3 regions of the Mesocryomonas fontinalis genome follow, and region 2 is predicted to be linked to each of the others. Evidence: predicted binding sites of a transcription regulator. Region 2 holds the regulator's gene; each other region holds the start of a gene.

The links. Region 2 encodes LexA, which represses DNA repair genes until DNA is damaged. Its sites were predicted from a motif close to TGTTCNNNNTGTGTTCNG; they were not measured.
Region 1: the regulator LexA is predicted to act here: its motif matches at 1,114-1,131, upstream of ACZL02_RS00325 (PA0069 family radical SAM protein).
Region 3: the regulator LexA is predicted to act here: its motif matches at 1,212-1,229, upstream of parE (DNA topoisomerase IV subunit B).

Annotation. Positions count from the first base shown of each region.
Region 1 covers NZ_JBUZWG020000001.1:67,523-69,790, reverse strand. Annotated here, with positions in the region: gene ACZL02_RS00325 (PA0069 family radical SAM protein) at 1-1,061, opposite strand, end outside; gene ACZL02_RS00320 (glycosyltransferase family protein) at 1,182-1,715, shown strand; gene moaB (molybdenum cofactor biosynthesis protein B) at 1,828-2,268, opposite strand, start outside.
Region 2 covers NZ_JBUZWG020000002.1:92,024-94,291, reverse strand. Annotated here, with positions in the region: gene ACZL02_RS05610 (molybdopterin molybdotransferase MoeA) at 1-539, shown strand, start outside; gene lexA (transcriptional repressor LexA) at 614-1,333, shown strand.
Region 3 covers NZ_JBUZWG020000002.1:325,033-327,300, forward strand. Annotated here, with positions in the region: gene ACZL02_RS06635 (alpha/beta hydrolase) at 213-1,109, opposite strand; gene parE (DNA topoisomerase IV subunit B) at 1,297-2,268, shown strand, end outside.

The sequences.
Region 1 (2,268 bases), on a different contig from region 2:
GCGATCTCGAACCGCCGCTTGATCTGGAAGGCGTAGGGTCCGGTGCCCTTCAGCCGCTTGCCCCACTCGGCATCGTAGTCCTTGCCGTCGCGCATCGAGCGCAGCAGCGAAAGGACATGCCGGTAGCGGTCGGGATAGTGCGTCAGCAGCCAGTCCTTAAAGATTGGGCTGACCTCCAGCGGCAGGCGCAGGAGGACGTAGCCGACGTGCTTCGCCCCGGCGGTGACGGCAGCATCAAGCAAGCGCTCGATCTCGTGGTCGGTAAGGCCCGGAATGATCGGCGCCGTCATCACCATGGTCGGGATGCCCGCCTCGCTCAGCGCCTTCACCGCCTCCAGCCGCTTCGCCGGCGTTGCCGCCCGCGGCTCCATGGCCCGCGCCAGCGTGCGGTCGAGCGTGGTGATCGACAGCGCCACCCGGGCGAGGCCCTTGGCGGCCATGCGGGAGAGGATGTCGATGTCGCGGGTGACCAGCGACGACTTGGTGACGATGCCGACCGGATGGTTCGCCGCCTCCAGCACCTCCAGCACCTCGCGCATGATCTTCCAGCTTTTCTCGATCGGCTGGTAAGGATCGGTGTTCGTGCCGATGGCGATCGAGCGGGGCTCATAGCCGGGCTTGGCCAGTTCGCGCTCCAGCAAATCGGCGGCGTTCGGCTTGGCAAAGAGCTTGGACTCGAAATCCAGACCCGGGGACATGCCCATATAGGCGTGCGTCGGCCGGGCGAAACAGTAGACGCAGCCGTGCTCGCACCCCCGATAGGGGTTGATCGAGCGGTCGAACGAGATGTCGGGCGAGGAGTTGCGGGTGATGATGGTCTTCGGCTTTTCCACCTGCACGTCGGTCTTGAACGCCGGCAGTTCCTCCAGCGAGTTCCAGCCGTCGTCGTAGGCGCTGCGGGCGAAGGGCTCGAAGCGCCCGGTCGGATTGACCCCGGCGCCGCGACCCCGCCGCCGCTCGAAGCCGACGCGGAGCCCAGATTCGGCGATGATGTGGTTGGCGATGTCGACGCCGTTGGGCGAGGCGAAGGCAGCGCGGTCGGCGGTGATGACGTCCTGCATGGTACCCTTCCGAGCGTTCGTTCCGCTGTGACCTAAAACCTAAGACTCCAATGAGAACATTACAAGAACAAAATGTACCGAGGCTGGCGAGGGCGCAACGGATCGGCTAAGAGCGGTGACATGCTCACCGTGCTCATCGACGCCGCAGAAGACCCAAACGGGCTCGCCCTCACGCTCTCCACTCTCGTCGCGGGGGCGGTCGAGGGGCTCGTGCGCGAGGTGGTGGTGATCGACCGCGGGCTCGACGACGCGACGCGGAAGGTCGCCGACCACGCGGGCTGCCGCATCGTCTCGGGCGAGACATTGCCGGTCATTATCGGCGCGGCGAAGGGCGACTGGCTGCTGCTGCTGGAGACCGGTTCCCGGCTGTCGCTCGACTGGATCGACTCGGTCAACACCCATATCGGCGAGGTCGAGCTGCAGGCGAAGACCCCGCGTGCCGCCCGCTTCTCCCGCGCCCCGCGCGATCGCCAGAGTTTTCTCGCCCGCTTCACCGGCCGCCGCACGGCGCTGGTCGAGGGCCTCCTCCTGACGAAGACGCAAGCCCGCGGGCCCGCAAGCCGCAGCACGACGCTGGAAGATATCGGCCAGGGCCTCGCCACATCGGCGCTGGAGGCGACGATCCGGCCGCGACAGCGCGCGCGCAACTCCTAAGCCTTCCGTCCCCGGAAAGCCTCGATCGGTCGAAGCAGCACTCGCGGCTCTGTGTCGAAACCTCGATCATCTTTGCTCGATGGCTGAGCCAACCGCAAGGCGCGTCGCTGGTCTACGAAGCGGCGGCTCCGCCGGCGCCACGGCGCAGGTGCTCATCGAGGCGCGGCATGATCTCGACGAAGTTGCAGGGCTTGTGCCGGTAGTCGAGCTGGGCGGCGAGGATCAGGTCCCAGCCATCGCGGCAGGCACCGGGCGAGCCCGGCAGCACGAAGACGAAGGTCGCGTTGACGACGCCACCGGTTGCCCGCGACTGGATCGTCGAAACCCCGATCTTCTCGAACGAGACTCGGTGGAAGATCGCCGAAAACCCGTCCATCCGCTTCTCGAAGATCGGCTCCAGCGCCTCCGGCGTCACGTCGCGGCCGGTGAAGCCGGTACCGCCGGTGGTGATGACGACGTCGATGGCGGGGTCCCTCGACCAGGCGAGAACCGTCTCGCGGATGGCGTCGACGTCATCCGGCACGATCTTCCGGTCCGCCAGAAGGTGTCCGGC
Region 2 (2,268 bases):
CAGACGACGAGGCCGTCATCGGCGGCTTGCTCGACCGCGCCGTGACGGACGCCGTCGACATCTTCGTCACTATCGGCGGCGCCTCGGTCGGCGACCACGACCTCGTCGGCAAGGTGTTCGCCGCCCGCGGCGTCGCGCTCGACTTCTGGAAGGTCGCGATGCGGCCGGGCAAGCCGCTGATGGCCGGCCGCATCGGCCGCACCCGGCTGATCGGCCTCCCCGGCAACCCCGCCTCCTCGATGGTTGCCGCCACGCTGTTCCTGAAGCCGCTGGTCCACGCCCTCAGCGGCGCCCCGGCGAGCCCGCTCTACCGCGAGGCGATCCTCGGCACCGACATGCCGGCGAACGACCAGCGCGCCGACTTCATCCGGGCGACGCTCGGCGAATCGCAGGCGGTGGTGCCGATCGTCACGCCTTTCGGGCGCCAGGATTCGTCGCTGCTGTCGGTCTATGCCCGCGCCGATGTGCTGCTCCTGCGCGAACCCCATGCGCCGCCGGCCAAATCCGGCGATTCCTGCCGCTACATCGCGCTCGACTAAGCTTCCGGCCCTTGCAGAACACAACTAGAACAGATAGCTTTGTTCAGGTTTTGTTTTAACAAGGATCGCCGGAAATGCTGACGCGCAAGCAGCACGATCTCCTGATGTTCATCCATGGGAGATTGCAGGAATTGGGCGTGCCGCCGTCCTTCGACGAGATGAAGGATGCGCTGGATCTGCGCTCGAAATCCGGCATCCACCGGCTGATCACGGCGCTGGAAGAGCGCGGTTTCATCCGCCGGCTGCCAAACCGGGCCAGGGCGCTGGAAGTCCTGAAGCTGCCGGATTCGGTCGCGCCGGCCAAGGCGAAGAGCGTCGACGCCGAGCCGGCCACGGCCCGCCGCGAGCCCAGCTCCGAGACGTCCGTCGACCCCTTGCCCAAGCGCATTCGCCCGGCCGCCAACGACAGCGAACCGGTCGGAATCCCGCTGATGGGCCGCATCGCCGCCGGTGTGCCGATCTCGGCGATCCAGCAGAGCGGCAGCCAGATCTTCGTGCCGCCGGACATGCTCGGCGGCGGCGAGCATTACGCGCTGGAGGTGAAGGGCGATTCGATGATCGAGGCCGGCATCCTCGACGGCGACACCGTCGTCATCCGCCGGGGCGATACCGCGCAAGGCGGCGAGATCGTCGTGGCGCTGGTCGACGACGAGGAGGCAACCCTCAAGCGCTTCCGCCGCCGCGGCGACACCATCTCGCTCGAGGCCGCCAACCCCGCCTACGAGACCCGCAGCTTCGGCTCCGATCGCATCAAGGTCCAGGGCAAGCTCGTCGGCCTGATCCGCAAGTACTGACAAGGCCGGCGCAGGCTCTCCAGCCGCGTTGCAGGGCACCCGCCCGCAATCCCCGCGCCGCCCCCTCATCCCGCTGCCGCGACCTTCTCCCCGCAGGGGAGAAGACGCCAACCGCCCCTCTCAGTATCGAGCGCTGGCAGCGCGCAAGCCGCCACGCCAAAGCCGCCTCCTTCGCCCCTCCGGGGAGAAGTGGCCGGCAGGCCGATGAGGGGGGCGCGAACGCCCGCCCATGGCAGCATCCACCACGCCCTCCGCCTGTGCCGCCCCCTCATCCCGCTGCCGCGACCTTCTCCCCGCAGGGGAGAAGGCGCCAATCGCCCCCACAGTATCAAGCGCCAGCAGCGCTCCTGCCGCGACGCGAAAGCCGCCTCCTTCGCCCCTCCGGGGAGAAGTGGCCGGCAGGCCGATGAGGGGGCCGCGAACGCCCGCCCATCGCAACATCCACCGCGCCCTCCTCCGCCGCCGCCCCCTCATCCCGCTGCCGCGACCTTCTCTCCGCAGGGGAGAAGAAGCCAACCGCCCCTCTCAGTATCGAGCGCCGGCAGCGTCCCTGCCGCCACGCCAAAGCCGCCTTCTTCGCCCCTCCGGGGAGAAGTGGCCGGCAGGCCGATAAGGGGAGCGCGAACGCCCGCCCGCGGCAGCATCCTCTGCGCCCTCCGCCGGTGCCGCCCCTCATCCCGCTGCCGCGACCTTCTCCCCCGAGGGGAGAAGACGCCAATCGCCCCCCTCGGTATCTGGCGCGGGCAGCGCCCCTGCCGCCACGCCAAAGCCGCCTTCTTCGCCCCTCCGGGGAGAAGTGGCCGGCAGGCCGATGAGGGGAGCGCGAACGCCCGGCCATGGCGGCTTCCACGGCGCCCTCCGCCTGTGCCGCCCCCGTCATCCCGCTGCCGCGACCTTCTCCCCGCAGGGGAGAAGACGCCAATCTCTCCCCCTCG
Region 3 (2,268 bases), 230 kb from region 2:
TCCTTCGCCCCTCCGGGGAGAAGTGCCCGGCAGGGCGATGAGGGGGCTGACGTCAACCTGGGTTCGCCGGAGCCTGAAGTCCGATGGCGCAAACCCTCACCCGGCTGCGCGCTATCGCTCGCATCCACCCTCTCCCCGGAGGGGCGAGGATTGGCGGCAGGGCTTTCGTCCCAATGCGTCAATAATGCAAAACGGCATCGGGCAACCGACCGTTAGCCCATCCGCTGGAACAGCCAGTTCAGCGTGTCGCGCCAGTCCAGCATGCGCAGCGGCGTGCCGTGGTTGCCGCTGTCGAAGGACACGAAACGGACGGGATAGTTTTCCTCATGCAGCGAGGTGTAGACCGCCTTGGCGCTATCCCAAGCGAACACCTTGTCGCGGGTCCCGTGCGCCAGCACCAGCGGCACCCGCCGGGCGCCGGCGGCCTTGCGCATGGCGGCAAGTTTGGCGGGTGGCGTGTTGGCGCTGAGCATTACGAGGCCGTCGACGACGCCGATGACGGCGGGGTCGCCGGCAAGATCCCAGCAGAACTCGGCGCCCATCGAGGCGCAGGCTAGGACGATCGTCGCCGTCGGATGATCGAGGCCGAATCCCTCGACCAGTGCGTCGATCCGCGCCGCATCTGTCGTGGAGAAACTGCCGGCATCGGCGGTGACGTATTCACCGCCGGACCGCTGCATCAGGTTCTTCAGCCGGTTGAAGTTGCCGCCGAAGCTGCGGTCGTTCATCCCCAGACGCCGGTCCCCATTGCGTCCGTGGATGAACAGAACGATCGTCGTCGGTGCCTTGGTCTCGCCGACGGTGACGATCTTCAGCGGGCCGGCTGGCGTCTGCACCACGCTCTCCGCCTGGCTCCGCAGCGGCGCGAGATCGACATAGGCGGACTTTACCCGCCGCTCCGGGATCTCGTCACGCTGGTCGATGTCGCGCTTCTCGGAATAGTCGACGTCGATCTCGGCACCCCCGTCGAGGATCGCGGTGAGCGGCGGATAGGCGAACAGCGCGTCCTTGAACGGCGCCAGTGGCGGAGGGCCTGCTGCGGCGGCGCTGGCGAGGAGGCCGCCGAGCAAGCCGGCGAGAAGGAAGCGTCTGATGGCGTGTCCGGACATGCGAACCTCCTTGCCGTGTTCAGCGTGTTTTGCAAGTCACGCAAGGGCGAAAACCTGTTGGTTAACCCTGCTCTTTCGGCGTTTGTCGGTCACTCCGCCTTGAAGAACATTTCGTGAAAGTGTAGCTCCAGAGGATGGCATTCCCCTTCGCCCCCGACGTCCGTCGCAAGGCGGCTTCCAGGTCCTCATGAGCGACGATCTCTTTTCCGGCGCCGCCGCCGCCAAGGTCCGCGCGCCGAAGGCAGCACCACGGCAGAAGCCGGTCGACCCGCTGCGCGCGGCCTTCGCGGACGCCGTCGATACGTCGGGATCGAACTACACCGCTGCCGACATCGAGGTGCTCGAAGGGCTGGAGCCGGTCCGGCGCCGCCCCGGCATGTACATCGGCGGTACCGACGAGAAGGCGATGCACCACCTCTTCGCCGAGGTGATCGACAACTCGATGGACGAGGCCGTCGCCGGTCATGCGAATTTCATCGAGGTGGCGCTGGAGGCCGACGGCATGCTGGCCGTCTCCGACAATGGCCGCGGCATCCCGGTCGATCCGCACCCGAAATACAAGAACCGCTCGGCGCTCGAAGTCATCATGACGACGCTGCATGCCGGCGGAAAGTTCGACTCCAAGGTCTACGAGACCTCCGGCGGCCTGCATGGCGTCGGCGTCTCCGTGGTCAACGCGCTGTCGTCGCGGCTGGAGGTGGAGGTCGCCCGCAACCGCAAGCTTTACCGCCAGATCTACGAGCGCGGCGTCGCTGTGACCGAGCTCGAAGAGGTCGGCGAGGTCCAGAACCGTCGCGGCACCAAGGTTCGCTTCCTGCCGGACACGCAGATCTTCGGCGCCAAGGCGGCGTTCGATCCGGCCCGCCTGTTCGCGATGGCGCGCTCGAAGGCTTATCTCTTCGGTGGCGTCGAGATCCGCTGGTCGTGCGACCCGTCGCTGCTGCCGGCAGACGGCAAGACGCCAGCCCGCGCCACCTTCCACTTTCCCGGCGGCCTGAAGGACTATCTCGAGGGCTCGCTCGGCGACGAGCAACGGATCACCTCGCAGAGCTTTGCCGGGCGGACCGCAAAGCTTTCCGGTCACGGGGCCGTCGAGTGGGCGGTGAGCTGGACCGGCGGCGACGGCTTCGTTCGCTCCTACTGCAACACCATCCCGACG